DNA from 3 places in the Streptomyces sp. NPDC107550 genome. Region 1 is predicted to be linked to each of the others. Evidence: riboswitches for the same ligand, from Rfam matches in the RefSeq annotation. Region 1 holds a riboswitch; each other region holds the start of a gene.
The links. Region 1 has a riboswitch for cobalamin ahead of ACZ7LY_RS24220 ((2Fe-2S) ferredoxin domain-containing protein). Riboswitches for the same ligand answer to the same signal wherever they lie in the genome.
Positions count from the first base shown of each region.

Region 1 (9,657 bases):
GGCGAGTTGCACCGGCCCCGTCTGTCCCAGCGAGCCGCCGTCACCCGCGCGTACCCCGCCCGGTTCGGTGGCGCCGTGCGCCGAGACGGTGAGCGTGTGCAGGACGACCCTGCCGTCCGCGCAGGTCACGGAGATCGAGTGGGCGCCGGGCCGGGCCCCGGCCGGCACCACGAACTCCCCGGTGACCTCGCCCGTACGCCCGCCGGACGTCAGCGGGAAATCGCCCGCGCCGATGCTGTTCGCGTCGCCCGTGGCGCGGCCGTCCTTGCCGCAGGCGGCGGTGGAGGCGGTCACGGTGGCGCCGGCGCTTGCGGTCGAGGGCGTCAGCGTGAGCCCGTCCGGCCCGGCCGCCGGCGCGTCGGAACGGCCCTGCTGCTCGGACACGTCCGGGAGGTCCGAGGCGGGCGGCACCACCTCGTCGCTGCTCTCCCCCGGCCCCGGCGGCAACTCGGCGTCGACCCCGGCACCATCGCCGGTCCCGGTCTCGGTCCCGTCACCGCTCCCGGCGTCGATCCCGCTTTTGTCTCCGCCGTCCTCCAGGCCGACAGCCGCGTCATCGCCCACGTCCCGGCCGAGGCCGTCCGGAGCGGCGGAAGCACCGACAGCGTTAAGCCCGGCGCCGGAAGCCCCGGCGATCGGAGACCCGGCCGCCGAGGATCCCGCGGCGGGGCCGGGCACGGCCGTCGCCGGGCCGTCCCCCTCCGCCCGCGCCGCCCACGCCGTCGTGGCGCACAGCGGTGCCCCCAGGGTGAGCGCCGACGCGGCGAGGGCGGCGGCGGGCCAGGTGGCGGTGCGGCGCATGCGGGTCCTCTCGCGGGGGCCGCCTGGGCGCGGCCGGAACCGTGGGTACGTACCGCATGAGCCAACCGCGCGGCGGCGCGACGCGCCTGTCGGGGCGTCGGGTCGGGTGACGCGGACGCGGCGAGAGAGTGACGGCGCTCGGCCGGGAGGGGCGAGGAGCCGGCGTGCCGTGAGGGAAGTCGCCAGAGGGTCCGGAGGCGAGAGGATCAGAAGGGGATGTGGGAGTGGCCGTGCACGCGATGCGCCTCGACGAGCGCGACGCGGGCCGATTCGAGGCGGTGTGCCATCACCTCGGCGACACCGTGCAGCAGCGCCACGCCGAAGGCCGGGTCCATGTCGCAGAGGTTGCGTACGGCGGTGCCGTCGAACTCGTACGCCCGCACCGGGGTGAACGCCTCGGCGCCGAAATCCCATGCATAAGGGGGGAACAGCCAGGACCAGCCGAGCAGATCGCCCGGTCCGAGCGGGTCGAGGGGCAGCCGGGAGCGGTCGGAGACGCGGACGTCGAGCGTGACCGTGCCGGTGCGGATGATCCAGAAGCGGTCGGCGTGATCGCCTTCCTCGAAGACGCGTGAGTCCTGGGGGAAGGAGACCTCGGTGGCGAGGGGCATCAGGCGGTCGCGGAAGGGGCGCGGCAGCCGGTTGAGCAGTCGTGTCTGAGCCGTCATGGCGGAACACCTCCACCGTCGTGTCATTCCAGCGTACGTACGTCCGGGTGATGCCACCCGTCACCGGCCCCGGCAGCCGTGTTCACCCGGTCGCGCCGGGTGACGGCGGGCGGCAACGGCCGTCTGGCGTAAGCGGATCGCGGGCCGACGATCATGCACCTACGTTTCCGGCATGGCACCCTTCATCCGTTTCCGTCCCTCCTCGGTCCCCTCGTCCGCGCCGGTCCGCCCGGAGCGCGGGGCGCCGCGTGTCCGGCGGGCGGGCCGGGCGTTCCTGGCGGCGGGACTGTGCGCGGCGTTCTCGGTGGGCGCCGCCGCCGGTCCCGCCGGCGCGGTCCCCGCCCCGGCGCCCGCCCCGGCGCGGCCGCCCGCGAAGCCCTCCGTGTCGGCGCTCGCCTGGGAGGTCATGGACGCCGGCACGGGCCAGGTCCTGGCCGCCCGCTCCCCACACCGCAGGCTGCCCCCGGCGAGCACCCTGAAGACCCTGTTCGCGCTGGCCGTGCTGCCCAGGCTGCGGCCGGACTCCGTGCACCGCGTGACCTCCGCCGACCTCGCCCAGGTCGCGCCCGGCTCCAGCCTCGTCGGCGTGGACGAGGGCCAGCGGTACACGGTCGCCGACCTGTGGCGCGGCGTCTTCCTCGCCTCGGGCAACGACGCCGTGCACACCCTCGCCCGGATGAACGGCGGTCTGGCCCGCACCCTCGACCAGATGCGGGCGACGGCACGGCGCGTCGGCGCCCGCGACACGCAGGTCCGCTCCCCCGACGGTTTCGACACGCCCGGCCAGTACTCGTCCGCGCACGATCTCGCGCTGATCGCCCGTCAGGGGCTCATGAACCCTGACTTCCGGCGGTACATGGGCACGAAGTCGGCACGGTTCCCGGCGGCGGGCGGCAGGCGCGCCTTCGGCATCCAGAACACGAACCGGCTGCTGGTCGGCTCGCACGGCGTCGCCCCGTACCGGGGGCTGATCGGAGTGAAGAACGGTTACACCTCGAAGGCGGGCAACACCCTGGTCTCCGCCGCGACGCGCGGCGGCCGGACGATCCTCGTGACCGTGATGAACCCGCAGGAGGCGACCACCGCCAACCCGGTGTACGAGGAGAGCCGCGCACTGCTCGACTGGGGGTTCCGGGCGGCGCCCGTCCAGGCCCGCGCGGAGCGCACGCCGCCCCGCGCACCGGCCGCCGCGGTGCGCGCGGCCGGTCCGCCGCGTCCCGACACCCGGCACGCGGCGGCGGTGACCGCGTCGGCGCCCGCCGCTCCGGAGGACTCCGCGCCGGGCCTCACCCGTCATCTGGGGGCGGCGGCCGGTCTGCTGGCGCTGGCCGCCGTGCCGTTGCTCGTACGGCGACGGCTGCGCAGGCGGCGCGCGGGGCTCTGAGCGTACGGGCCGCCGTCACCCCCCGTACGGCACGGCCCGCCGGCACCCTCGTAGACCCGTCCCCGTCGTAGACCCGTCCCCGCACCTGAAGGACCCGCCATGTGCTCGCACCGTCGTCCGTCGCGCGTCGTCCGCTGAGACCGGAGGCCCGGAACGTGTCCTCAGCCCCGGCGCGCGGTCTGCGCCCCTCCTGGACCCTCGTCGCCGTGCTGCTGCTCGCGGGGGTGCTGCTCGTGCGGCACGGGGTGGCCGGTGCGGAGGGGCCGCCGCGGCCCGATCCGGGTGCGGCGCGGCTCGGCACCACCACCCCGCCGGCCGATCCGCTGCCCGCGTCGAACCCGACGCGGGTCCGCATCCCGGAGATCCACGTGGACGCGCCGCTGACGCCGGTCTCCCGGGCCGCGGACGGCTGGCTGGCCGCGCCGCCGCCCCGGGAACGGAACCTCGCCGGATACTTCACGGGCGCGGTCACGCCCGGGGAGCGGGGCACGGCCGTCATCGACGGCCATGTCGACAACGCCGACGGGCCCGCCGTCTTCTACGGCCTCGGCGCCCTGCGGAAGGGGCAGCACGTCGAGGTGGACCGGCGCGACGGCAGCACGGCCGTCTTCGAGATCCACGGCATCGACGTCGTCGACAAGAGCCGCTTCCCCGACCGGCGGGTGTACGGCGCGACCGGCCTGCCGGAGCTGCGCGTCATCACCTGCGGCGGCACGTACAGCGCGCGCACCGGCTATCAGGGCAACGTCGTGCTCTACGGGCTTCTCACCGAGGTACGGCACCGGCCGTGACCGCCGCCGGGCGGGCGCGGGTCAGACGCGGCCGCCGGTGAGGCGGGTCAGCGGGCCCTGCGTGCCGCGTTCGGCGCGGCGGCCCGCGGCGTAGGACGCGGCGGTCAGCGCGGTGACGCCGACGGTGGCGCCGGCCGCGATCGCCTTGCGGTTCTTCAGCACGGTCCAGGCGGTCGTCGCCGCGGACGCCACCTGCCCCGCCACCGCCGCGCCCGCACCTATCGTGTCGGCGGCCTTGCTCGCGGCGGTGCCGACGACCCGGCCGGCCTTGGAACCGGCGGCCTGGGCCTGCTGACCGGCCTTCTCGGTCGCCTTCCCCGCCGCGCCCGTGGCCGCCTCGGTCGCCTTGGTGGCGGCGCCGGTGGCCTTCTTGGTGGCCTGCGCCGTCTTCCTCGTGGTCTTCTGCTCTGCCTTCTCGCCGGCCTTACGGGTCTGGCTCGCGGCCTTCTCGGTCGCGTCCGCCGCGTTCTGACCCGCGCGGCCCTGCGTATGCGTCTCGTTGTTGTCTCGTGAAGTGGCCATAGCACCCGGATAGCCGGAACGCGCGACCGCAAACAGGCCAGACTCGCCGAGTTCCCTCCAGGGGGCGTAACTCCCTTACGTCAGCGTCTGGTTGGCGTCAGGCGGCGAGTGCGGTGGGTGCGCCGAGGTGGGCGGCGGCGACGCGCCAGGCGTCGGTCACGGCGAGGTGCGCCTGCCGGGTGACGGTCCGTCGGTCGCCGGCCGGGGAGAGCGGGGCGCCGACGTGGACGTGGAGCGCGGGGCGGCGCAGCGGGGCGGTGGCGATCCCGGCGAGCTGCCGTGCCGGGCCGCCGGAGCCGATGCGGCGGGCGCCGGCCTGCCCCACGGGGACGACGGGGGCGCCGGTGCGTTCCACGAGGCGGGCGACGCCGCCGCGGAACGGGCCGGGTGCCGCCTCCCCCGAACCCGTCCGCCGGGGTATGCCGCCTTCCGCGTACATGAGGAGCAGCCGGCCCTCGGTGAGCGCAGCGGCGGCGAGGTCGAGGGCGTGGGCGGCGCGCCGGTCGCCCCGCTGCACGGGCACGAACCCGTCCCGGCGCAGCGCCCGTCCGAGGCCCGGGACGCGCCAGAGTCCGGCGGCGGCCATGACGACGGGGCGGGCGCCGATCCGGTGCAGAGCGGCGAGGACGACGGCCGGGTCGGCGAGTGCGGTGTGGTTGGCGACGAGCAGGCTGCCGGGCGCGAGGACGGCCTCCTCGTCGCTGGTGACGGTGAGCCGTCCGAAGGCGGGGACGAGGCGGGCGGCGAGGCTGCTGAGCACGGGCTTCTCCGGGAAGGGGCGGGGTCCGTACGGACGGCGGGAACCGGGACCCTCATCCTCTCCGCCGCCTCCCCCGCCCCGCCTGAGTCGCCGTACTCATCCCTCGCTGGGCCCCGGGAGCGGGGGCCGGGGTGCCAGGAACGTGCGGGCGCCGCGCAGTCGGGTCCGCAGCCCGGCCAGGGTCGCCCGGCTGTCGAGCCGCACGTCGAGCGCGCCGGGGCGCCCGGTGTCCGCCTTGCGTGCGCGCGGCAGCCGGGCGGGGTCGAGTCCGTCGCGCCGGGCGACGAGCACGCCCAGCTCGTACCGGCTCACGGCGTCGGGCCCGGCGAGGTGGAGCACGCCGTACGCGTCGCCGAACGCCGACTCCAGGAGAGCGGCGGCCAGTCCAGGGCGTGCCAGTCGGCGTGCGGGTCGCTGCCGGGGCGGGTGGCGTAGGTGGCGGCGGTGGGGTGACCGGCGGCGGACGCCTGGCGGACCAGTTCGGCACCGAGGAAGCCGGTGCCGCCGATGATGAGGACGGTCATGGGCCGTCACGGTAGCGGTCAGGTCGCGGCGAGGGTGTCCTCGTGCTGTTCGACGGGGACGGTCGCGTGGACGCTCTTGCCGCCGGTGTCGTGGGGCACGACGGAGACCGTGCGGCACAGGCGGTGCACCACGGGCCAGCCGTAGCCGCCCTCGGCGGTGTCCTCGCCGCGCGGGCGTTCGGCGGGCGCGCGGTCGCCCCGGTCGTCGCCGACCGTGATGTCGAGGTGGCGGCCGTCCTGGCTCAGCGCGAGTCCGAGGTAGGTGCAACCGCCCGCGTGGCGTTCGGCGTTGGTGACCAGTTCGGAGACCACGAGCAGGGCGTCGTACACCCCCTGGTCACCGAGGTCGTGTCCGGCGTTCTCCAGCAGGTGGGCGGTGCGGGTGCGTGCGGTGGCGGCGGTGACGGTGCTGCCGTTGCCCGTCGTCCAGGAGATGCCCATGGGGTCGCTCCTCTCGTCGGGTCGGGCGCTCGGGCCGGTTTCTCCGGCCCGGCTTCCATGGTGGCGCGCGCGGCGGCCCCGTTCCCAGGGTCGGTGCGCCCCCTTGTCCATGGCCGACGGGCTCCACATGTGCGGGCCGATCGGCCTGTCCTTCGGGTGCCCAAGGTCGGGCGGTCCTCACACGGGAGTGTGGCCGCGCAAGTAGTCGCGTACGGTTTCGGACAGTTCGGCGCCGCCTGCCTCGTCGGGCGCGGCCCAGCGGAGCTGATCAGGCGTCAGGGAGGCTCCCTCGGAAGGGGATTCACTCAGAAGCTGGCATATGACGGCCTGGGTGCCGTCACCGGCCGGGTCGAGCGCCTGGGTGCCGTCGGCGAGGTAGCCGCTCAGCTCGTAGACGACGCGGGCGGCGGCCGCCTGGGCGCTCTCGCCCGGCTCGGCGGTGCCCGAGGGCAGGGCCCAGCCGTGCGCGTCGTGCGTGGCGAGCAGGACCCGCCCGTCGTAGACCACGACCGCCTGGACCGTGGCGCCCGCTCCCTGTGGTGTCGTCATGCCCGCCTCCCCTTGCGCGCGGCGGTCGGCCGCGGCGTCCCGTGCGTCTCCCCGGGCCGTCGCGGCCGGGGGTGCGCGCCCTCGGCCGCTGCGACGAACGGTCCCGTGGGGGCGCGCCGGGTCCCTACCCCGTCAGACGCGGGGCATCCGTGCCGGGCGCGGGGCGTTCGAAGCAGAATGCCCCTGGGTCAGCGCCCCGCGAAGCAGCAGTCGCCGCAGAGGCCGCCGCCGGGGGCGCGGTAGTACAGGCAGCAGCTCCGGCGCCGGAAGGCGAGGCCGGGGCCGTACGTGTGCCCGGTTCCGGCGAGCCGTCCGGTGGTCAGGAGCCGGTCGGCGAGGCCGGTCAGCTCGGGGCGCAGGCCGGGGTGGGCGCGCAGCAGGACGCCCAGGGTGCCGAAGAGCGCGGAGGCGAGGTTGCCGTCGAGCAGACGCGGGGCGACCTTCACGTCGAGGGCGCTCTCCACCGCGTCGAGGGGGCCGGTGACCTGCGCGTACAGGGCGGCGGCGAGGTCGGGCACGGCGTCGGCGCGCAGTCCCTCGGCGCGCGGCAGGCTCAGGGAGGTGCTGTCGGGCCCGGCCCAGCGGACAGCGCGGAGGTCGGGCAGGACGCCGTGCAGGAGGGCGCAGGCGAGGAGCGGCGACCACAGGCGGGCGGCGAGTCCGAGGTGGGCGATCGACACGCCGATACGGGCCTGCGGCGTGGAGTACCGGAGGTTGACGGCGTGCGCCCGCGCGGGGAAACCGGCGGCCAGTGGCTCGGCGGGGGTGGGCTGGTCGCCGGGGTCTGCGGGGGCGGGCGTCGGATCGCCGGGGACGGGCGCCGGATCGCCGACGGTGGGCGGTGTCGCGGGGCGCCGTGCTTCGACGGGCAGGGCGAAGAACCCGCCGAGCGCGGCGACTTCGCGGAGGGCCCTTTCGACTTCCTCGGCGGGCGCGGCTTCCTCGGCGGGCGCGGCTTTCTCGGCGGGCGCGGCGCCGGTGTTCATGACGCCGTCGCCTGGCGGACGCGGCGGGGCGGCTGGAACACGTACAGGTCGAGGGTGCCGGGCATCGGCGCGATGCCGGGGCCTCCGGCGCGTACCCAGGCGGTGATGTCCTCGGTGGCGTCGGCGTCGTTGACGAGGCCGAGCCAGACGGGGCGGCCGCCCGCGGCGCGACCGGCGGCGGAGGGCTGGACGACGATGACGTTCGCCTGGTCGCACACGTCGAGGCACTCGGAGATCCGCACCGGGACGCTCTCGCGCAGGCGGGCCGTCTGCGCCCGGTGGTCGCCGGGGACCTTGACGCTGCCGCAGCAGCAGTCCCGGCAGACGACGACCCCGCTGGGCCGGTCGGCGCGCGCCTCGTCCGTGCCCGTGCCCGCGCGGACGGTCCGCTTCTTCTTCGCCATACGGCGCCTTCCCCTCACCGGGGAGATCCGCCCCGGAATCCGTCGAGGGGGCGGCGGCGTGAGTCTCCTGGCTCTCGGGTCACCGCGGGTCCCGGCCTTCCCGCCCCCTAAGGGACAGTGGCCTGTCGGAACCGGCTCGCCGATCACAGTGGCGGGACCGCGCCGGATTCACACCGGCTTCCTCTTCCCGCCGTCGCCCAATAACGCGCGCCATCCTCTCATGGCGCCTGCCCGCCGCCCCGGGCCGGTCGACCGGTGCGCCCCGGCTCCGGCGGCGGGTGTCAGCTCCTCCTCCCGGCCCGCTGGCTCAGCATGATGACGATGATGCCGACCAGCATCAGCGCGCTCCCGCCGACCGCCACGCCGCTGCGGACCTGCTCGGAGAGGCCGTCCGTGCTCTCGGGCAGGGGGAGGACCAGGAGGGCCATCTGCCAGCACAGCGCGGCGGCGATGACCAACTGGCCCCACCCGTAGAGGCGTGGCCGCAGGACGCGTCCGCGGTTGAACGGCATGACCCACCCCCGCCTGATCGCGGCCACGCCGCAGACGGCGATGAGCAGGGCCAGCACCGTGCCCGGGACCGCGACGAACAGCCTCATGGAACCCCCCTTGGACGTCCGGCGCCTGCCGGACCGGATGGATCATGCCACCCGTTCGGCGGTGACGGCGAGGCCCTGCGTCCAGCGCCACTGTTTCCGCTGTCCCCCTGTTCCCCCTGTTCCCGCGACGCGCGTGCGGGCAGCGGAGGCGTGGCACGTGACGGCGGCCCTGGCAAGGTCGATACTGCCGAGAGCACTCCAGCAGCCGTCCGCCCGAGGCACCGGCCCTGAACTGCACGGACTCAGGGCGGGCGCCCCTCTGCCAGCCTCACCCGGAGGTACGCGTGAAAATGCTGATCAATGTCGCCGAGACCGTCGTCGCCGATGCTCTGCGGGGGATGGCCGCCGCGCATCCCGAGTTGACCGTGGACGTCGAGAACCGCGTCATCCTGCGCCGGGACGCGCCGGTCGCGGGGAAGGTGGCCCTGGTGTCCGGCGGCGGTTCGGGGCACGAGCCGCTGCACGGCGGGTTCGTCGGGCCCGGGATGCTCGCCGCGGCCTGCCCGGGCGAGGTGTTCACCTCCCCGGTGCCCGACCAGATGGTGCGGGCCGCCGCGGCCGTGGACAGCGGGGCGGGCGTCCTGTTCATCGTGAAGAACTACACCGGTGACGTGCTCAACTTCGACATGGCCGCCGAACTCGCCGAGGACGAGGGCATCCAGGTGGCCAAGGTCCTCGTCGACGACGATGTCGCCGTCACCGACAGCCTGTACACCGCCGGGCGGCGCGGGACCGGTGCCACGCTGTTCGTGGAGAAGATCGCGGGCGCGGCGGCGGAGGAGGGCCTGCCGCTGGAGCGGGTGGAGGCCATCGCCCGTCAGGTGAACGCGAGTTCGCGCAGTTTCGGCGTGGCGCTCAGCGCGTGCAGTACGCCGGCGAAGGGCTCCCCCACCTTCGATCTGCCGCCCGGGGAACTGGAGTTGGGCGTCGGCATCCACGGTGAGCCGGGCCGGGAGCGGCGGGCGATGATGACCTCGGGCGAGATCGCGGACTTCGCCGTGAACGCCGTCCTGGAGGACCTGAACCCCACGGCGCCCGTCCTCGTCCTCGTCAACGGCATGGGCGCGACACCCCTGTTGGAGCTGTACGGGTTCAACGCCGAGGTCCAGCGCGTCCTTACGGAGCGGGGGGTGCCGGTCGCCCGCACGCTCGTCGGCAACTACGTCACGTCCCTCGACATGGCCGGCGCCTCGGTCACCCTGTGCCAGGCCGACGAGGAGATCCTGCG
Region 1 is NZ_JBVKBC010000020.1:107,174-116,830, reverse strand. It holds gene ACZ7LY_RS24275 (hypothetical protein) at 1-801, opposite strand, end outside; gene ACZ7LY_RS24270 (cyclic nucleotide-binding domain-containing protein) at 1,008-1,469, opposite strand; gene ACZ7LY_RS24265 (D-alanyl-D-alanine carboxypeptidase family protein) at 1,642-2,853, shown strand; gene ACZ7LY_RS24260 (class F sortase) at 3,009-3,644, shown strand; gene ACZ7LY_RS24255 (hypothetical protein) at 3,666-4,166, opposite strand; gene ACZ7LY_RS24250 (lysophospholipid acyltransferase family protein) at 4,264-4,926, opposite strand; partial or broken gene ACZ7LY_RS24245 (dTDP-4-dehydrorhamnose reductase) at 5,023-5,310, opposite strand; gene ACZ7LY_RS24240 (hypothetical protein) at 5,235-5,450, opposite strand; gene ACZ7LY_RS24235 (ATP-binding protein) at 5,469-5,891, opposite strand; gene ACZ7LY_RS24230 (NUDIX domain-containing protein) at 6,069-6,440, opposite strand; gene ACZ7LY_RS24225 ((2Fe-2S)-binding protein) at 6,629-7,426, opposite strand; gene ACZ7LY_RS24220 ((2Fe-2S) ferredoxin domain-containing protein) at 7,423-7,830, opposite strand; cobalamin riboswitch at 7,891-8,014, opposite strand; gene ACZ7LY_RS24215 (hypothetical protein) at 8,112-8,429, opposite strand; gene dhaK (dihydroxyacetone kinase subunit DhaK) at 8,714-9,657, shown strand, end outside.

Region 2 (9,657 bases), on a different contig from region 1:
CCGTACCGGGCAGGACGCCAACGCGAAGGAGGACTGCCGGATCGTCGCCGTCGTCAACAGCGTGCAGGACTTCTGGGGCAGCGAGTTCCAGCGCCGGGGCAGCCGGTACGCGGCGGCGCCCACGGTGTTCTTCACGGGCCGCGTCGGCACGGCGTGCGGGCAGGCGACGTCGGCGGTCGGTCCTTTCTACTGCCCCGGCGACCGCAAGGTCTATCTCGACCTGGGCTTCTTCGACGAGCTGCGCTCGAAGTTCGGCTCGACGGGCGGGCCGTTCGCGCAGGCGTACGTGGTGGCGCACGAGTACGGGCACCATGTGCAGAACCGGATGGGCACGCTGGCCCGCTCGCAGGACGGGCGCACCGGGCAGGACAGCAACTCCGTCAAGGTCGAGTTGCAGGCCGACTGCTACGCGGGCGTGTGGGCGCACCACGCGACGACCACGCCCGACCCGTCGAGCGGCCGGCCGCTCATCACGAGCCTGACCGACGCCGACATCCGCGACGGCCTCGACGCGGCCGCGGCGGTGGGCGACGACCGCATCCAGGAGCGGTTCCAGGGCCGGGTCACGCCCGAGACGTGGACGCACGGCTCGGCGCGGCAGCGCCAGCAGTGGTTCTACGAGGGGTATCGCAGCGGCGACATGGCGCGCTGCAACACCTTCCGCTGACCGGCCCGGTCCCGCCCGGCTCAGACGCCGCCGGTATGGACCTGGAACGCGGCCCGGCGCACCGCCTTGGCGAGCGCCGGGTCGGGGTGGGCGGCGGCCAGCGCGACGAGCACCTGCACGGTGCGCGGATGGCCGACGGCGCGGACCTCCTCGATCAGCGCGGGCACGGTCGGCTGCACCGCGGACTCCAAGTGCCGTACGAGCAGCGGCGCTTCGCCGTGGTCGGCGACGGCGGCGGCGGTGTCCACCCACAGCCAGGTCGCCTCGGCGCGGGTGAGGACGGTGTGCACGTCCTCGGGGTCGGCGCCCTCGTGCTCGGCGAGCCACAGCAGCGCGTACGGGCGCAGGTGCGGGTCGTCGGCGGCGCGCCGCACCTCGGGCTCGGCGGGGGCGCCGACGACGCGCAGCGCCTCGAAGGCGAGCCCGCGCAGCAGGGCGTCCTCGCCGCGCGCGGCGGCGAGGAGGTCGGCGACGGCGCTGCCGGTGTCGCGGGCGGCGAGCCAGGCGCGGTACTCGGAGCGGGCCGCGTTGGGCCGCAGGCGGGCGCAGCCGCGCAGCATGTCCTCGGCGGAGACCTCGATGTTGCCCGCCGGTGACTGGGCGGCGACGCAGATCTGTTCCAGTTTGACCCAGACCGCCCAGCTCCCCAGCGGGGTCAGGGTCGCGTGGTCGTCGGCGTACGTCAGCGCGCCGACGGCGGCGAGCCCCGCGAGGGCCCAGCTCAGCAGCGGGGCGAGCTGGGTGTCGGCGGGCGGGGCGGGCTCGGGCTGCGGTCCGAAGGGGATCTCGCAGCGCTCGGTGCGCAGTTCGGTGACGCGCTGGTCGAGCAGGTCGAGCAGTTGCGCGGTGGGCACCGGGCCCGCCATCAGCTGGAGGAACGACAGCAACTGCGGCATCGCCTCGACGACTTCGGCGACCGCGCCGGGCTCCAGCGAGTCGGGGGCGGGCTCCACGAGCGACCACGCGTCGAACAGGGCGACCCAGCCGCGCAGCACGGCCGTGTCGTCGCGGTCCCAGACGCGCAGCCGCCAGCCGGGGCGCGCGGTGTCGCCGTGCACCTCGACGAGGCCGGTCAGGCGGGCGGTGTCCCAGTGGGCGCGCACTTCCGCGACGCTCAGGCCGAGTTCGCCGGCTGCGCGGCGGGCGGTGGCGTCGGCGAGGGTGCCCTTGCCGTCGCGGGCCGCCGTGTCGTTGCCCGGGCGCAGGGTGGCGTCGGCCCAGCGGGCGACGCGGACCGCGCCGGCCAGGCCCTGCCGGGCGGTACGGGCCAGCTCCGCGGGGGGCGGGGTGCCCTCGGGCGGCCGGGGCGTGGGGCGTCGGCGGGCCGCCGGGCGCGGGGCAGGGGCGGCCAGGGGCTGGCGGCGCGGGCGGACAAGTCGGAGCCTGGAGTCGCGCGGAGTACGGGACGTCACTGGAGCAGTGTCCAGGGTGACCCTCCGAATTCCCAAACGGGGGCCCTGTGTCGGCGCCGCGAGCGGGTCGCCGGCGGGGTCAGGCCAGGGGGGTCAGGAAGCGGCGCAGGGCCTCCTGGTAGGCCTCCGGGTCCGCGTTCCACATGGCGTTGTGCGGGGCGTCGTGGACGGTGTGCAGGGTGATCAGGTCGGGGCGGCTCGCGGCGAGCCTGCGGGCGGGGCCCCAGGGGGCGACCTCGTCGGCGGGGCCGTGCAGGAGCAGCGCCGGTACGCGCAGGGCGGCCGGGTCCAGGGCGTCCGCGAGCCGGCCGCGGCTCATTCCGGTGCGGCCCTGGGCGGCGCGGACCGCGAGGGGCAGCAGGGGGCGCGGGGTGCGGCGGGCGGCGGCCAGCGCGCGCAGCGTGGTCGGCCAGTCGAGCACCGGGGAGTCCAGGATCAGGCCGCTGATCCTGTCCCGCAGGGAGCAGTGGGCGGCGGCGCGCAGGGCCATCGCGGCGCCCGTGGAGAAGCCGTACAGGATGACGTCCCTCGCGCCGTAGCGCACGGCGTAGCGGATCGCCGCGTCCAGGTCGCGCCACTCGCTCTCGCCGAAGTGGTGCAGGCCGTCCGGGGAGCGGGGGGCGCCGAGGTCGCCGCGGTAGGCGAGGTCGAGCACCGGGAAGCGGCCCTCGTGCAGGAACTCCATGACGTTCATGGGGTGTTCGCGGGTGGTGCCGAGACCGTGCACGGTGATCACCCAGGTGTCGCGGACGCCGGGTACGAACCATGCGGGCAGGGTGCCGAGTTCGCCGGGGACGTCGATGTCGGCGTGGTCGAGGCCGAGCGCGGACTTGGGGTCGCCGATGTGGACCTGGGGCGTGAGCCAGCCCTTCACTCCGGGTTCCAGGGTGCCGTGCGTGACGCGCTCCAGGCGCCGGACGACCGTGTCGACGGGGCCAGGGGCGCCGGGTACGACAGGGCCGACCACCGCGTGGTAGCCGTCGCCGGACAGGCCGTACGTGCCGGGGCGCTGCGAGGCGAGGTCCCGGGTCAGGGTGATCCGGCCGGCCGCGATGGCGTGGACGGTGAGCCTCGGCTCCGTGGGCAGGGGGCGGCCCGGCGGCGCCTTCAGTGCGGCGTCGCTGGCGAGGCGGCCTGCGGCGATCGCGGCGGCGGAGGCTCCTAGGGCTGCGGTGACGGCGGTGGCCGTCGCTTTGGCGGTGCGCACGGGTCCAGTGTCCTGGGGAGCGGGCGTCTCGGCCAGTGGGCGTCTTCCGCGGGGCGCGCCCTTGAAGCGACCGGAGCCCTGAGGTGGGGGCCGCTTGCAGTTCCCCGCGCCCTGGGGTGAGTGGGTGGTACTGCCGGTGGGTGACCTCGACTCTCGTCGTGGCTGATCGCGCAGTTCCCCGCGCCCCTGGAGGCGGGGCTTCGCCCCAGCCTCCCCCGATAGAGGTGGCGACGCAGTCGCCCCTCCAGGGGCGCGGGGAACTGCGCGAGAAGCCCCACCCACCCGCGGACGAAGTACGACCCAGGGGCGCGGGGAACTGCGCGAAACGTTCACTGCAAGCGGCCTCAGCCGATGGACTCCCCAGGGGGTCACCCTGGGGTGGATCCCGGGTAGGTGCGGAGGCGGGTCGTGGCGTCGCGGAGTTGTGATTCCGTGAGGATCGTCGGGGTGAGCCCGGGCACGGACCGCGCCGCCAGCCACACCCGGCACATCCACTCCAGCTGCACGCTGCGGTCATAAGCGGCGTGAAGAGAATCCCCGTACGTCAGCGTGCCGTGATTACGGAGCAGGCACCCGGACCGCCCCGCCAGCGCAGCGACAGCCGCCCCCGCCAGCTCCTCCGTCCCGTACGTCGCGTAGGGCGCCACCCGCACAGGCCCCCCGAGCAGCGCGGTCAGATAGTGGATGGCCGGCACCTCGTCGACGAGCGTGGAGACGGCCGTCGCGTGCACCGCGTGCGTATGGACGATGGCCCGCGCCCCGGTACCGCGGTACACGGCCAGATGGAGCGGCAGCTCACTCGTGGGGGCGAGGGCGCCGGCCTGCTGCCGCCCGTCGAGGTCGACGGCGACGATGTCGCGCGGCCCGAGCCGGTCGTAGGGGACGCCGCTCGGGGTGACGAGGACGATGCCCTCGCCGACACGTACGGAGACGTTGCCCGAGGTGCCGACGACGAGGCCGTCGGCGACGCTGCGCCGCGCGGTGGCGACCAGCTCGTCCCAGGCCCGCGCCAGATCCTCCGGCCCGGCCGGCCCGGCCCGTTCCGCATCCCCGGCGTGGCCGCCGCCTTGCCCGCTGTGGTCCTGCGTCGGATCCGTCATGGCGGGCATTTTTCCCCGGACGCGGCCCGCCACACGGGTGGGGGTGCGACACGGGCGGCGTGTGATGACCGGACAAAGCGATTCGCGCCCCTAGCCTCAGGGTGATTCGCCACGTACGTCACCGCCCGGGGGAAACATGGCTTGTGTACAGAAAACGTCCCGCCACCGCGCCCGCGTCGCGGCGGTGACCTCCGCGGCCGCGCTCACGCTCGGCACCACCGCGCTCACGGCGCTGCCCGCGCACGCGGCGGCGGCCCCGGGGCCCCGGGGGCACGACGTCTCCTCGCATCAGAAGAATGTGGACTGGCGCCACGCGCACCGCAAAGGCGCACGCTTTGTGTATGTGAAGGCGACGGAGTCCACGACCTACAAGAACCCCTACTTCCGGCGCCAGTACAACGGCGCCCGCAACGCGGGGATCATCCGCGGCGCGTACCACTTCGCCCTGCCGAACAGGTCCTCCGGCGCCCGGCAGGCCGCGTACTTCGTGCGCAACGGCGGCGCCTGGGCGCGGGACGGGTGGACGCTGCCGCCCGCGCTGGACATCGAGTACAACCCGTACGGCCCGAAGAAGTGTTACGGCATGAGCAAAGGCAAACTCGTGTCGTGGATCAAGTCCTTCAGCAACGAGGTCAAGTACCTGACGGGCCGCCGTCCGGTGATCTACACCAACGCCCGCTGGTGGGCGCGGTGCACCGGCGGCAGCCGGGCGTTCGCCGCGAATCACGCGCTGTGGCTCGCCCACTACGGACGGAACGCGGGGCCGATGCCGGCCGGCTGGGCGTACTGGACGTTCTGGCAGTACGCGAACAAGGGCCGTCTCCCGGGTGATCAGAATCTCTTCAACGGGAGCCAGGAGCAGTTGCGGCGGTTTGCGCGCGGCTGATCGGGAACCCGTCCCGCACGCACCGCGGAGCCTGGGATTCCGGGCCCGTGGACGGGTTCCGGACCCATCCTGGGGAGGGTGCGAACGGAACGCGGGCCGCCGCCCCGGGCACTGCCGGGCGGCGGCCCTCCGCTTCGGGTCACCGGGACGCCCGTCCCAGTTCATCTTCCGTTCACCCGGCTTGCCTACGTTCAACCTGCCACTGACGTCCAACCGAAGCCTGGGTAAATGGAACACATCACGCTGCTCCTTGCGATCGTGATCGTTACCGCGCTGGTCTTTGATTTCACCAACGGTTTCCACGACACCGCCAACGCGATGGCGACGACCATCTCGACTGGCGCTCTCAAGCCGAAGACGGCGGTGGCCATGTCCGCCGTGCTGAACCTCCTCGGGGCCTTCCTCTCCGTCGAGGTGGCGAAGACCATCTCCGGCGGCATCATCAACGAGGACGGGCTCAAGACCGAGGTCATCTTCGCGGCGCTCGTCGGCGCCATCCTCTGGAACCTGCTGACCTGGCTCGTGGGCCTGCCGTCCAGTTCCTCGCACGCCCTGTTCGGCGGCCTCATCGGCGCCGCGGTCATGTCGATGGGCTGGTCCTCGGTCAACGGCGGCACGGTCGTCACCAAGGTCCTCCTCCCCGCGGTCGCCGCGCCGATCGTCGCCGGCCTCGCCGCGATGCTCGCCACGCGCCTGACCTACCGGATCAGCAAGAAGACCGACCAGAAGGCCACGGCCAAGGGCTACCGCGCCGGGCAGATCGCCTCGGCCGGCCTCGTCTCCCTCGCGCACGGCACCAACGACGCGCAGAAGACGATGGGCATCATCACGCTCGCCCTGATCACCGGCGGCGTCCTCGCCCCCGACGCCGACCCGCCGCTGTGGGTCATCGTCTCGGCGGGCCTCGCCATCGCGCTCGGCACGTACCTGGGCGGCTGGCGGATCATCCGCACCATGGGCAAGGGCCTCACCGACCTCGCCCCGCAGCAGGGCTTCGCCGCGCAGACCAGTGCCGCGACGGCGATCCTCGCCTCCTCGCACATCGGCTTCTCGCTCTCCACGACGCAGGTCTGCTCCGGCGCCGTGATGGGCTCGGGCCTCGGCCGCAAGGGCGGTGTCGTCCGCTGGTCGACCGCCACCCGGATGTTCGTCGCGTGGGGCCTGACCCTGCCGGCGGCCGGTCTGGTCGGCGCGGGCGCCGAGTTCCTCACCAAGCAGGGCCCGTGGGGCATCGGCCTGACCGCCGCGCTGCTCGTGGCCGGCTCCGGGATCATCTGGAAGCTCTCGCGCCGCGACTCCATCGACCACACCAACGTCACCGACGACACGATCGGCGCGGACACCCCGGCGGCCGAGCCCGCGGGCGTCGTGACCACGGCCATCGCCGCCGTCACTCCCCCGCCGGCCGGCGCGCTCCTCGCCGAGGACCTGCCCGCCGCGGCAGCCGCCGCCCCGGCGGCCGTCGCCGACCCGCCGCGCCCCGCCGGCGCCACGCTGTAAGGAAGCAGGACCAGCTATGAAGATCGACTGGGCGGCCCTCGGCTCCGTCTTCGGCGTCAGCCTCGTGGTCACGGTGGCCCTGGTGGGCCTGTTCACGCTCGGCATCGTCGGGCTCTCCAAGCGGGAGAGCGCGGCGCGCGAGGGGGGCTCGGCCGCGGCCGTCGCCTCCGGCGCGTACCTCTGTTTCGCGCTGTGCGCGGCCGCCGTCGGCTACGGGATCTTCCTCATCGTGGCCTGACCGGCATCCGGCTCGGAAAGGGGCGGGGTACGGGACGCGCATGTCCCGTACCCCGCCCCTCGCCGTGTCCGCCACCGCCGTACGGGCGTCGCGGCGCCGTCCCCGTATGACGAAGGTCCCACTGGTCAACCGCGAGTTGACTGCCCTTCGCGGGGCGTGATGGACTTCCCCCGCCATTGACGGCAGCAGTAGAGGAAGCCGGTGCGAATCCGGCGCGGTCCCGCCACTGTCAGCCCCCTTCGCCGGGGGTGAGCCAGGAACTCTCGCCGCCGTTCTCGTCGAACCAGGGCGTGGACACCCTGAGTGAGGACAACTACCGCCATGTTCGCCCCGCGCGGCGTCCGGCGGGCCGAGCGCGCGTACGCGTACGGCACCGCCGCCGGCCTTCTCGTCGACTTCCTCCTGGGCGATCCGCGCCGGGCGCATCCCGTCGCCGCGTTCGGCCGGGCCGCGTCCGCCGCCGAGCGCCTGCTGTGGCGCGACGACCGCGGCCGGGGCGCCCTGCACACCGCGCTCTGCGTGGGCACCGCCGCGACCGCGGGCAGCCTCGCCGCCCGCGCCCTGCGCCGCTCCCCCGCCGCCACCGCCGCGCTGACCGCCGCCGCCACCTGGGCCGTCCTCGGCGGCACCTCGCTGGGCCGGGAGGCGCGGGCCGTGGGCTCCGCCCTGGAGGCCGGGGACGTGGAACTCGCGCGGGAGCTGCTGCCCCGGCTGTGCGGGCGCGATCCCGAGCACCTGGACGCGGACGGCATCGCGCGCGGAGTCGTGGAGTCCGTCGCCGAGAACACCTCCGACGCCGTGGTCGGCGCGCTGGTGTGGGGCGCGGTCGGCGGGGTGCCGGGGCTGCTCGCGTTCCGCGCGGTGAACACCCTGGACGCGATGGTGGGGCACAAGTCGCCCCGGTACCGCAGGTTCGGCTGGGCCGCCGCCCGTCTCGACGACGTCGCCGGCTGGCCCGGCGCCCGCCTGACGGGGGTGCTCGCGGTCCTGGCCGGCGGGCGGCCCACGGCGGCGCTGGGGGCCTGGCGCGCCGACGCGAAGCGGCATCCGAGCCCGAACGCCGGGGTCGTGGAGGCCGCGTTCGCGGGCGCGCTCGGGGTCCGGCTCGGCGGCACCCTCGCGTACGGCGGGCGGGTCGAGCACCGGCCCGTGCTCAACGCGCCGGGCCGCGCGGTCCGGGTGGGCGATGTGGAACGGGCGGTGCGGCTCTCGCGCCGCGTGTCGGTACTGGCACTGGGAGTGTGTGTGGGCGTGCGGATGCTGTGGGCGGGCCGGCGATGAGCGGCAAGCGCGGGGGCGGCCTGCTGGTCGCCGGGACGACGTCGGACGCGGGCAAGAGCGTGGTGACGGCCGGGATCTGCCGCTGGCTGGCGCGCCAGGGCGTGAAAGTGGCGCCGTTCAAGGGGCAGAACATGTCCCTGAACTCGTTCGTGACGCGAGAGGGCGCCGAGATCGGGCGGGCGCAGGCCATGCAGGCGCAGGCCGCGCGCGTCGAGCCGAGCGCGCTGATGAACCCCGTGCTGCTCAAGCCGGGCAGCGACCGCAGCAGCCAGGTCGTCCTGCTGGGCAAGCCGGTCGGTGAGCTGAGCGCCCGCGGCTTCTTCGGCGGGCCCGAAGGACCGGGGGCCGGGGCCGGGCTGCGCGGCGGGCGGCAGGAAGCGCTGCTCGACACGGTCGTGGGATGCCTGGAGGAGCTGCGGGGCAGTCATGACGCCGTGATCTGCGAGGGCGCCGGCTCCCCGGCCGAGATCAACCTGCGCCGCACCGACATCGTGAACATGGGCGTCGCGCGAGCCGCCCGGCTGCCGGTCCTGGTCGTCGGGGACATCGACCGGGGCGGTGTCTTCGCGTCGTTCTTCGGTACGACGGCGCTGCTCGCCCGCGCGGACCAGGAGCTGGTCGCCGGGTATCTGGTCAACAAGTTCCGCGGTGACGTGAGCCTGCTCGAACCGGGCCTCGACATGCTCAAGGACCTCACCGGGCGGCCCACGTACGGGGTGCTGCCCTACCGGCACGGGCTCGGCATCGACGAGGAGGACGGCCTGCGGGTCTCCCTGCGCGGCGCGGTGCGCGAGTCGGTCGTGGCGCCGCCGGTCGGCGAGGACGTGCTGCGGGTCGCGGTGTGCGCGGTGCCGCTGATGTCGAACTTCACGGACGTGGACGCGCTGGCCGCCGAGCCGGGCGTCGTCGTCCGATTCGTGGACCGGCCCGAGGAGCTGGCCGACGCGGACCTCGTGGTGGTGCCGGGCACGCGCGGCACCGTACGGGCCCTCGCGTGGCTGCGGGAGCGCGGACTCGCGGACGCCCTCGCGCGGCGGGTCGCCGAGGGGCGGCCGGTGCTGGGGATCTGCGGCGGGTTCCAGGTGCTCGGGGAGCACGTCGAGGACGACGTCGAGTCGCGGGCCGGGGCGGTCGCCGGGCTCGGGGCGCTGCCCGTGCGGGTCACGTTCGCGCGCGAGAAGACGCTCGCCCGGCCGGCCGGGGAGGCCCTCGGGGAGCACGTCGAGGGGTACGAGATCCATCACGGCGTCGCCGACGTGCTCGGCGGAGAGCCGTTCCTGGACGGGTGCCGGGTGGGGGCGGTGTGGGGCACGCACTGGCACGGTTCGCTGGAGTCGGACGGCTTCCGGCGGGCGTTCCTGCGCCG
Region 2 is NZ_JBVKBC010000026.1:24,628-34,284, reverse strand. It holds gene ypfJ (KPN_02809 family neutral zinc metallopeptidase) at 1-667, shown strand, start outside; gene ACZ7LY_RS26795 (hypothetical protein) at 688-2,079, opposite strand; gene ACZ7LY_RS26790 (alpha/beta hydrolase) at 2,159-3,286, opposite strand; gene ACZ7LY_RS26785 (class II aldolase/adducin family protein) at 3,655-4,386, opposite strand; gene ACZ7LY_RS26780 (lysozyme) at 4,523-5,272, shown strand; gene ACZ7LY_RS26775 (inorganic phosphate transporter) at 5,501-6,772, shown strand; gene ACZ7LY_RS26770 (hypothetical protein) at 6,789-7,010, shown strand; cobalamin riboswitch at 7,174-7,295, shown strand; gene ACZ7LY_RS26765 (cobalamin biosynthesis protein) at 7,332-8,291, shown strand; gene ACZ7LY_RS26760 (cobyric acid synthase) at 8,288-9,657, shown strand, end outside.
Region 2: linked by a shared signal. The riboswitch ahead of ACZ7LY_RS26765 (cobalamin biosynthesis protein) and the one ahead of ACZ7LY_RS24220 ((2Fe-2S) ferredoxin domain-containing protein) in region 1 are both predicted to bind cobalamin.

Region 3 (9,657 bases), on a different contig from region 1:
CCGTCCGCCGTCGGAAGCCCGGACGACAGGTCGGTGCCGGTCGCGGCACACGCTCCACCAGGCCGACCGGCACGATCCTCGGCACCTGCCCCAGAGGGAGACACTCGTTTGCGTACCGAAAAGGCCGGCCTGAGCCGCGGGCTCACCTCACGGCACATCCGCTTCATCGCGCTCGGCTCCGCGATCGGCACCGGGCTGTTCTACGGCTCATCCGAGTCCATCCAGGCGGGCGGCCCCGCCGTGCTGCTCGCCTACCTCATCGGCGGCGCCGCCGTCTTCCTCGTCCTGCGCTCCCTCGGCGAGATGGCCGTGGCCTCCCCGTGCGCCGGGTCCTTCGCCGAGTACGCGGACCGCCACCTCGGGCCGCTCGCCGGGTTCGTCACCGGCTGGACCTACGCCTTCGAGATGGTCATCGTCGCCGTCGCGGACGTCACCGCCATCGGCGTCTACATGGGGTTCTGGTTCCCCGAAGTGCCGCGCTGGATCTGGGTGCTGGCCGCCGTGCTGATCGTCGGCGCGCTCAACCTCGTCAGCGTCAAGGTCTTCGGCGAGCTGGAGTTCTGGCTCTCCCTCGTGAAGATCGTGGCCATCGTCGCCATGATCCTGGTCGGGATCGCCGTCATCGCCCTCGGCCTCGGCAGCGGGCACGTCCACGTCGGCGTCGACAACCTCTGGAACCACGGCGGGTTCTTCGCGGGCGGCATCGACGGCTTCGTCATCTCCTTCGCCGTCGTCATGTTCGCCTTCGGCGGCACCGAGATCATCGGCGTCACCGCCGGCGAGGCCGAGTCGCCGGAGAAGACCATCCCCGGCGCGGTCAACTCCATCCCGCTGCGCATCATCCTGTTCTACGTCCTGACCCTCGCCGTCATCATGTCGATCACGCCCTGGCAGCAGATCAGCGACTCCGGCAGCCCGTTCGTCCAGATCTTCGCCGGCGTCGGCCTCAAGTCGGCGGCGGCCGTCCTCAACGTCGTCGTCCTCACCGCCGCCCTGTCCGCCATCAACAGCGACATCTTCGCCGCGGGCCGCACGATGTACGGGCTGGCCGAGCGCGGGCACGGGCCCGCCGCCATGCGCGGGCTCACCCGGGGCGGCGTGCCCTGGGTGACCACCCTCGTCATGATCGGCGCGCTGCTCGTCGGCGTCCTCATGAACGCGCTCATGCCCGGGGAGATCTTCCTGATCATCTCGTCGATCGCCACGTTCGCCACGGTGTGGGTGTGGATGATGATCCTGCTGACCCATATCAAGGCGCGGCGCTCGATGACCTCCGAGGAGGCCGCTGCGCTGGCGTTCCCCGCGCCGTTCTGGCCGTACGGGCAGGTCCTCACGGTGGTGTTCATGGCGGGGGTGATGGTGCTGCTCGGCTTCCACGGGAGCACGCGGGTCGCGCTCGTCGTCGGCGTCATCTGGCTGGCGCTGCTCACGGCCATCTTCTACGCCATGGGGCGGCGGCGCGCGGCTGTTCGTACGGCGGGCGAACCCGTGCCCTCGGATTTCAACTCCCCGGTGGAGGCCCGGGGCGGGGTCTGAGCGGCTCCTCGGGCGCGGGCTTCGTAGTGCCTGATCGCGCAGTTCCCCGCGCCCCTGGGGGAGTTGCCTCGGCTACAAATTCCCAGCCCCTCTGGTAACTCCCAGCCTCTCGGCTGCCAACTCCCAGCCTCTCCGGCGTTTGAGGAGCGGGGTCTGGGGCGGAGCCCCAGGGGTTCAGTGCAGCGCCGTGGTGGCTGGTCGCGCAGTTCCCCGCGCCCCCTGAGGGGGCTGGCCTCGACGCATACTCCTGCCCCCCGCGGAGCGGCCCGGCATCAAAAGGGCGTAAAGACTGCCGGAACCAGGCAGTTACGTCGTCGTCCTCGGGTTCCGCAACCCGAGCCCCGCGATCAACGCGGTCAACCGGTGGCGCGTGCGCGCGGGCGTCCGCACCGCCGCCCGAGGCGGCCGCCCCGGCACCCTGCTCGTCCTCAGCGGAGGACCCACCGGCGACCATCCCGCCGAGGCCGCCCTCATGGCCGCCTACGCGCGCACCGCACTCGGGTACGCGGGAGAGCTGACCGTCGAGGACCGCTCCACCACCACCTGGGAGAACGTCGTGAACGTCATCCCCCTGATCGAACACGCCGAGCGCATCGCCTTCGTCTCCCAGCCCGCCCACGCCCTCAAGGCCCGCGCCTACCTGCGCCGCGCCTGCCCCGACCTCGCCGCCCGCCTGGTCCGCGGCGATGACTGGCGGCCCGGGGAGCTGCCGCTGCTCCAGCCGCTGCTGGCCCTCTACGGGCTGCGTACCCTGCGCGCGCTGACCCGTGAGGAGCGCGCCGGAACAAGGGAAAGGGCGGCGGGCCGGTCGGGGCGCCGCCCTTCGTGTGACGTCAGCGCTTTATCGCCACGCCTGCCCACAGACTGATCTCCGCGTCCTCGGGCATCGGGCCCTCCGGCGCGTCGTCACCGCGCCGCCACCGCTGGCAGCACACGATGCCGGGCTCGATCAGGTCAAGACCGTCGAAGAAACGCCGTACCGCGTCCTGCGAACGGAACTGCACCGGCGTACCCGAATTCCGGTACACCTCCGCGACGTTGTTCCACGTCTCCGGGTCGAAGTCCGGCGTGCAGTGGTTCATGGCGAGCGCGCTGCCCGCCGGGAGCGGGTCGAGCAGCCGCCGCACGATCTGGTACGGGTCGTGCGGCTCGGTGATGAAGTGCAGCAGCGCGTTGAGCGAGAGGGCCACGGGCTGGTCGAAGTCCAGCACCTCCGCCGCCTCGACCGCGTCCATCAGCGAGTCGGGGTCGGTGACGTCGGCCTCGACGTACGCCGTGCGCCCCTGGGTGGTGCTGCGCATCAGGCGCTCCGCGTACTTCAGCACCAGCGGGTCGTTGTCCGCGTACACGACTCGGGCGTCGACCGCCACGGACTGCGCGACCTGATGCAGGTTCGGCTCGGTGGGGATGCCCGTGCCGATGTCCAGCCACTGCCGGATGCCGTACTCCTGCGCCAGCACCCGCGTCGCCCGGTGCATGAACGCCCGGTTCTCCCGCGCGGTGACCCGGATGCCCGGGTGCGCCTTCGTGGCGGCGACGGCCGCCTGCTTGTCTATCTCGAAGTGGTCCTTGCCACCCAGGAGGTAGTCGTACATCCGAGCCGAGTGCGGCCTGCTCGTGTCGAGATCCCGGCCGGCCTGCCTGGTGGTCATGTGCTCCCCTTCGCGCGTATCTGTGCCGGCCGGCGCGGCCGGCCGATGGTCGGCCCGCGGGCCGGCGGCGGGGGAGCGGACGCCACCCCCGCCGCCGGCCGCCGGATCATCCGGCGGCCAGATGATCGGCCAGGCCGGCCTTCACGCCGCGCACGAACGCGGCGATCTCCTCCGGCGTGTAGATCAGCGCCGGGCCGGCCGGGTCGGTGGACTGCCGTACGGCCACCCGGCCGTCGGCGAGCAGTTTCGTCTCGACACACTGGCCGCCGTTGGGACCGCTCCAGGGGCGCTCCCAGCCGTGCTCGCCGAGCTGGCGGGCCGGCATGCCGTTGTAGACGCCCTCGTCGATGATCGTCATGAGTACTCCTTGCGCATGCGGTTCAAGAGCGCCCTGCTGTCCTCCGACGACGTCAGGAGCGCCATACGGGTGTGCGCTTCGAGATGGGCGACGACGTCTTCGCGCTGGTCGAAGTAGACCGACCCGGAAAGAAGTTCGCTGTAGACGATGTCGGGCAACTCGGGTTCCTCGAACCGGAAATACGTGAACGGGGCGCACGCACCGACGTGCGCACCCGCGGAGAAGGGGACGATGTCGAGGCTGACGTGCGCCAGCTCCGACACGTCGAGCAGCCGCTCGATCTGCTCACGCATCACGTCGGCACTGCCCACCGCCCGGTGCAGGACGGCCTCTTCCATGACCACCCACAAGGTGGGCGCGTCCTCGCGCTCCAGCAGACCCTGGCGGCGCAGCCGCAACTCGACGCGTCGCTCGACTTCTTCGTCGCTGCCGTTGGGCAGGCCACCGCGGAGCGTGGCACGCGCGTACTGAGGGGTCTGCAACAGGCCCGTCACGTACTGAGGTTCGTAGGTACGCAGGGTCTTGGCGCCGGTCTCCAGGCTGACGTAGGCGGTGAACCAGGCCGGGACGGCGTCCCGGTACGAGTACCACCAGCCGGGCTTGTTGGCCCGCTCGGCGAGTTCGACGAACTCGTCGATCTCCTGCCGGTCCGCGCCGAAGGTCTCCAGGAGCTTCTCCACATAGAGAGGCTTCAGTGCCACTTCGGCCTTTTCCAGCCGCCTGATCGTCAGGGTCTTCACGCGCAGAGCCTTGGCCGCGTCCTCCAACGAGGCACCGGCCGCCATACGCATGTCCTGCAGCCGACGGCCGAGGATCATGCGCAGGACTGTCGGCGCACTCGTACCGGAACGGGCCTCACTCACGCCCAACCTCCTGAGGATTCATCAACATCACCATTGTTGCAGTGACTTGAAGTCGACGCCAGATTGATATCCCGCTTCTGAAATTATCAGGGAGTCGGTTGCAGCGTGAGTGTGATCACGCGCATAGTTGACTCGTGAGCGGTTCAGTCACAGCTCTGACACGGCGTCGGGCCCCGCGGGGACCCCTGGTGCCGACGCCGTCGACGGCGCCCCGCGCGAGGGCGCCGGCCCCGGCGTGCGCCCCTCACCGCGCGAGCGGCAGCCCGCGTCCCCACACCGCGCCCGCCCCGGAAGGCACTGGAAGGCGACACCCGTGACTCTCCCCACGCCCTCAGCACCGGCCCCGCACCCCGCCTTAGCCCCGCCGGCACGGCGGCGGGAGTACTGGTTCGGGCTGCCCGCCCTGCGCACCAGCGCGCGCTGCGCCCGCGACACGGTCCGTGACCGGCTGCGCGCGTGGCGGCTGCCCGGCGACACCTGCTGCGACGCGGTCCTGCTCGTCTCCGAACTCACGACGAACGCGGTGCTGCACACCGACAGCGACCAGGTCCTGTGCGGCCTCACGCTCACCGACGACGAGCGGCGCCTACGGATCGAACTCCACGACGACGGCCCCACCCCGGTCCGGGCCCCCGAGCACCTCGCGGGCCCCGGCGAGGAGGGCGGACGCGGCCTCTTCCTCGTCCAGCAGCTCGCCGAGAGCTGGGGCTCGGCACGCTCCACCCGCGCCGAAGGCAAGGTCGTCTGGGCCGAGTTGACGGCCCACTCCTGACGTGACCGGTCGACCGGCCCGCGCGCGGACCGGCACGGCGGGGCAGCCGCCCCGCCCCGTCCCTTTCCGTCCCCACACGGTGCGAGGAGTCCCGACTCCTCGGTCCTCCTAGCAGAAGGCAGCCATGACCCCCCACGGCGAAACCGCTACCCCCGTCGTGCTGTACGTGTGCGCCGACCGCGCCCCCGGCGCCCCCGGCGCCGCCGCGCAGTGCGCGCTGTCCGAAGGCGAGGCGTTCGCCCGCGAGCGCGGGCTGACCATCACCGAGGTCGTCACCGACACCTACGGAGAACCCGACCCGGCCCGCCGCAGCGGCTGGCGGCGCGTGCGACAGCTCGCCCGCGAGGGGGACGTCGGCGCGGTCCTCGTCCGCTGGCCGAGCGCCATCGCCCCGGAGTGCGCGCACGAACTGCGCCACCGCGAGGCGGCCTGGCTCGGCGATCACGGGGTGCGCGTGCGCTACACCTGGGCGCCCCTCTCGACCCGGACGGGCGAGACCCGCTGAGTCGCCCTGGGGCCCGCCCCGGTTCGCTGCCGGGCATACGGCGAGGGCGGTCACGTACGCCGGTGTCGTGACCCGCGTACGCGACCGCCCCCCTGGCCGGCGGTCAGCTCAGCTTGTTCACCGCGGTGACCGTCGTCTTCTTGAACGCGGCCACCGGGGCATCCGCGTAGGAGCCCATCTCGCCCCACTGGACGACCGTCACGACGTTGCCGTCGCGGCCCACCGAGAACAGGTGGATGTCGGACGAGCCGCCGGACGTCGTCGTGTGCACGCCGTACACCGTCGCGCCGTCCTTCACAGCGATCCGGCCGTAGTTCTTCTGCGTGGCCTTCACCTGCGGGTCCTGCTGCATCAGCTTCTTCGCGCAGCCCGTCAGATCCTTGCGCAGCAGCGCCGCGAAGTCGGCGGCCCGCTGCGCGCTGCGCTCGACGACCGTCACCTGGAGGGCGTTGGTGTCGAGGTCGGTGCGGTAGAAGCGGTGCATCGTCGTCGAGGGCAGCGCCTCGCCGTAACACATCGGGAGCGGGTCGGGCTGCCCGGAGGTGATCGGGCCCGCCGTCCACGGGGACGAGGGGTGCGGGGGCAGCTCGGAGGCGGACAGGAAACGCGGGTCGGTGACGGCGGCCGCCGGGACGGTCGCCGCGGCGACCGCGGTCACGGCGCCCACGGTGGCCGCCGCCGCGAGCAGCGCGCGCCGCGCCCGCAGCCGGGAGCGGGCCGGGACGGCAGTCGTGGTCTGCGGGTCGGTCGGCGTGAGCGGGGTGGTCGTGGCGTGCGGGTCGGTCGGCGCGTGCGGGGCGGTCGCGGTGCGGGATGCTCTCATCGGTACTTCCCCCATGTCGGCATGACATGACACATGTCGGTGACGCACAAGTCTGTGCGGTTCGGTCACGTCTGTTTGTATTGGCCGCCTTGTACGACACGCGGTACGCCACACCCGTTGCCCCCGTTTTTGTCACGGGTCTGTCACCGGGCGGCTGTGACAGGGCCCATCTTGGCCATGCACCCGACAGGCGGTACCTTCAGTGAGTTGTCGACGACGGCACGACGGAAGCCGGTGAGAATCCGGCACGGTCGCGCCACTGTATGCGGAACGGCTCTTTGGGCCACCGCGAGTCAGACCCGTGGCTGTCGTCTCTGTGCACCACCGATATGGGACGCGAACTCCCGAAGGAGGCTCCGCCATGGCGCAGTCTGTCGCCCAGCCGACCACCACGCCCGCCGCACCGGTCAAGCTCCCGCTCAAGGCCATCGCCCCGTGGGCCGTATTCTTCGGCATCCTGATGCTGGTCCTGCTCTACTTCGTCGGCGCCGAACAGGGCGCCACCTCCGTCTTCAACGGCACCGACGTCCACGAATGGGTCCACGACGCCCGTCACCTGCTCGGTTTCCCCTGCCACTGACCCGTAGGGACCGCGCACCTCATGAACTCCACCACTGTCCGCAACCTGCTGGTGCGGGGCATGCTCGCCGGCCTGGCCGCCGGCGTGCTCGCCCTCGTCATCGCCTACTGGCTCGGTGAGCCGAACGTCGACAAGGCGATCGGCTTCGAGGAGTCGCACGCCGCTCACTCGCACGGCGGCGAGGAGGCCGAACTCGTCTCCCGCAGCCTCCAGTCGACGGCGGGACTCGCCACCGGCGTCCTCGTCTACGGCGTCTCCTTCGGCGGGATCGCCGCGCTCGCCTACTGCTTCGCCCTCGGCCGGGTGGGCCGGTTCAGCCCCCGCGCCACGGCGCTGCTGCTGTCCGGCTGCGCCCTGCTGGCCGTGTACGTCGTCCCGTTTCTGAAGTACCCGGCGAACCCGCCGGCCGTCGGCAGCGGCGACACCATCGGCAAGCGGACCACCCTGTACTTCCTGATGATGGTCCTCAGCGTCCTGCTGGCCGTCGGGGCGACCCTCCTCGGCAAGCGGCTCGTGCCCCGGCTCGGCACGTGGTGGGCCACCGTCGCCGCGGTGCTCGGCTTCGCCGTCGTCGTCGGCCTCGCCTATCAGTTCCTGCCCGTGGTCGACGAGGTGCCCGCGCACTTCCCGGCCGCCCTGCTGTGGCGGTTCCGCCTGTCGGCGCTCGCCATGCAGGTCGTCATGTGGGGCGGATTCGGCCTGGTCTTCGGGGAGTTGGCGCACCGCCTGCTCCAGCCGAAGCAGGCCGCCGCCCGCGCGGTGCCGGCCGCGCGCTGAGGCGTACGACCGCACGTACGGCTCTGTCCACGAGGGTGCGTACGGCGACGAGGGGGTCCGGTGTCCGCCGGGTCCCCTCAGCCGTGCGCGCCCGGGGCGCCGAGCGGCGCGCCGAGCCGGACGTTCCAGCGGCCGGCCCGGCCGCTCAACTCGCAGGTGCTCAGCGGCGCCACGTCACAGCGCCAGTACGCCGACAGGGGTGCGCCGAACGCGTGGACCAGCGCCGCCCGCACGATCTCCGGCTCCACCACGGCGACGACGCGCCCCGCGCCGGACACCTCCGCGTCCAGCCAGCGCCCCACCCGGGCGCACACATCGGCGACGGACTCGCCGCCCCCGGCGCCGTGTCGCGGGTCGGCGAGCCAGCGGGCCAGCTCCAGCGGCTCCGCCTCGCCCACCTCGGCCAGGGTCAGGCCCCGCCAGCGGCCGGCGTCCGGCGCGGCCAGCGCGTCGAGGCAGCGCGCCGCGCCGAGCCCGAGCGCCTCGGCGGTCTCCCGGCAGCGGCGACTGCCGGACCGCACCGCGTCGTCGGGCACCGGCAGCGCCCCGGCCGCCGCGAGCGCCGCCGCACGGCCGGACGCGTCCAGCGGCGCCCCGTCGTCGAAACGGGCCTGCCGCAGCGACGCGTTCAGCGCCGGAGAGACGAACACCACACGCCGGGTCACCACGGCTCCTTCCGCACACGAGGGTGGGGCCGGGCCGTGATCCGGCCCGAGAGCGGCGGCCCGGGTCGGGCCGCCGCGACATCCCTGGGAGACTGTACGCATGGGTACGGAACAGCGCGCGATCCTCGTCATCGGCATCGGTTCGGGCGATCCCGACCACCTCACGCTCCAGGCGGTGAAGGCGATCCGGCGCACGGACGTCTTCTTCATCGTCGGCAAGGGCCCCCACAAGGCGTCCCTCACCGACCTGCGGCACGACATGATCGCGGAGCACGCGCAGGGCCCGTACCGCGTCGTCGAGGTCGAGGACCCGAGCCGCGACCGGCGGCCCATGGACCGCGGCGCCTACATGGCCGCCGTCCAGGACTGGCGCGAGCGGCGCGGGGAGATCTTCGAGCGGGCCATGCGCGAGGAACTGGCGGCGGGGGAGACCGGCGCGTTCCTCGTGTGGGGCGACCCGTCCCTGTACGACAGCACGCTCGGCATCCTCGGCGACATCGAGAGCCGGGGCGCGCTCGCCGTCTCCGTCGAGGTGATCCCGGGCATCACGAGCGTCGCCTCCCTCACCGCCCGGCACCGCATCCCGCTGAACCAGGTCGGCCGGCCCGTCCACATCACGCCCGCCCGCCGCCTCCCCGACCTCGGCCGGGACGACGACGGGGACATCGTCGTCATGCTCGACGCCCACGAGTCGTTCACACAGGTCGAGGACGAGGACCTGTGGATCTACTGGGGCGCCTACCTCGGCACCCCCGACGAACTCCTCATCGCGGGCCCCCTGCACGAGGTACGCGACCACATCAGCCGCACCCGCACGGAGGCCCGCGAGAAGCACGGCTGGATCATGGACACCTACCTCCTCCGCCGCCCGGCCCGGTAGGGGGCGCAGCCAGTGGACGACGAGATTGCGAAGGAGTCCCTGCGCAGGAGGCTGCGCAGGGACCGCGAAGTGCTCCTCTGGAAGCTGGAGGGCCTGTCCGACTACGACGTACGCCGCCCGCTGACCGCGACAGGGACCTCCCTGCTCGGGCTGGTCAAGCACGTGGCGACCGTCGAGGCCCGCTACTTCGGCGAGGTCTTCGGCCGGCCCTTCCCACAGCCGCTGTGCCGCTGGCAGGACGCCGAC
Region 3 is NZ_JBVKBC010000013.1:72,820-82,476, reverse strand. It holds gene ACZ7LY_RS19230 (amino acid permease) at 109-1,536, shown strand; gene ACZ7LY_RS19225 (YdcF family protein) at 1,826-2,404, shown strand; gene ACZ7LY_RS19220 (SAM-dependent methyltransferase) at 2,370-3,188, opposite strand; gene ACZ7LY_RS19215 (DUF397 domain-containing protein) at 3,295-3,546, opposite strand; gene ACZ7LY_RS19210 (helix-turn-helix domain-containing protein) at 3,543-4,409, opposite strand; gene ACZ7LY_RS19205 (ATP-binding protein) at 4,723-5,181, shown strand; gene ACZ7LY_RS19200 (recombinase family protein) at 5,306-5,686, shown strand; gene ACZ7LY_RS19195 (hypothetical protein) at 5,790-6,509, opposite strand; cobalamin riboswitch at 6,688-6,832, shown strand; gene ACZ7LY_RS19190 (CbtB domain-containing protein) at 6,871-7,089, shown strand; gene ACZ7LY_RS19185 (CbtA family protein) at 7,111-7,866, shown strand; gene ACZ7LY_RS19180 (histidine phosphatase family protein) at 7,944-8,531, opposite strand; gene cobF (precorrin-6A synthase (deacetylating)) at 8,632-9,411, shown strand; gene ACZ7LY_RS19170 (DinB family protein) at 9,424-9,657, shown strand, end outside.
Region 3: linked by a shared signal. The riboswitch ahead of ACZ7LY_RS19190 (CbtB domain-containing protein) and the one ahead of ACZ7LY_RS24220 ((2Fe-2S) ferredoxin domain-containing protein) in region 1 are both predicted to bind cobalamin.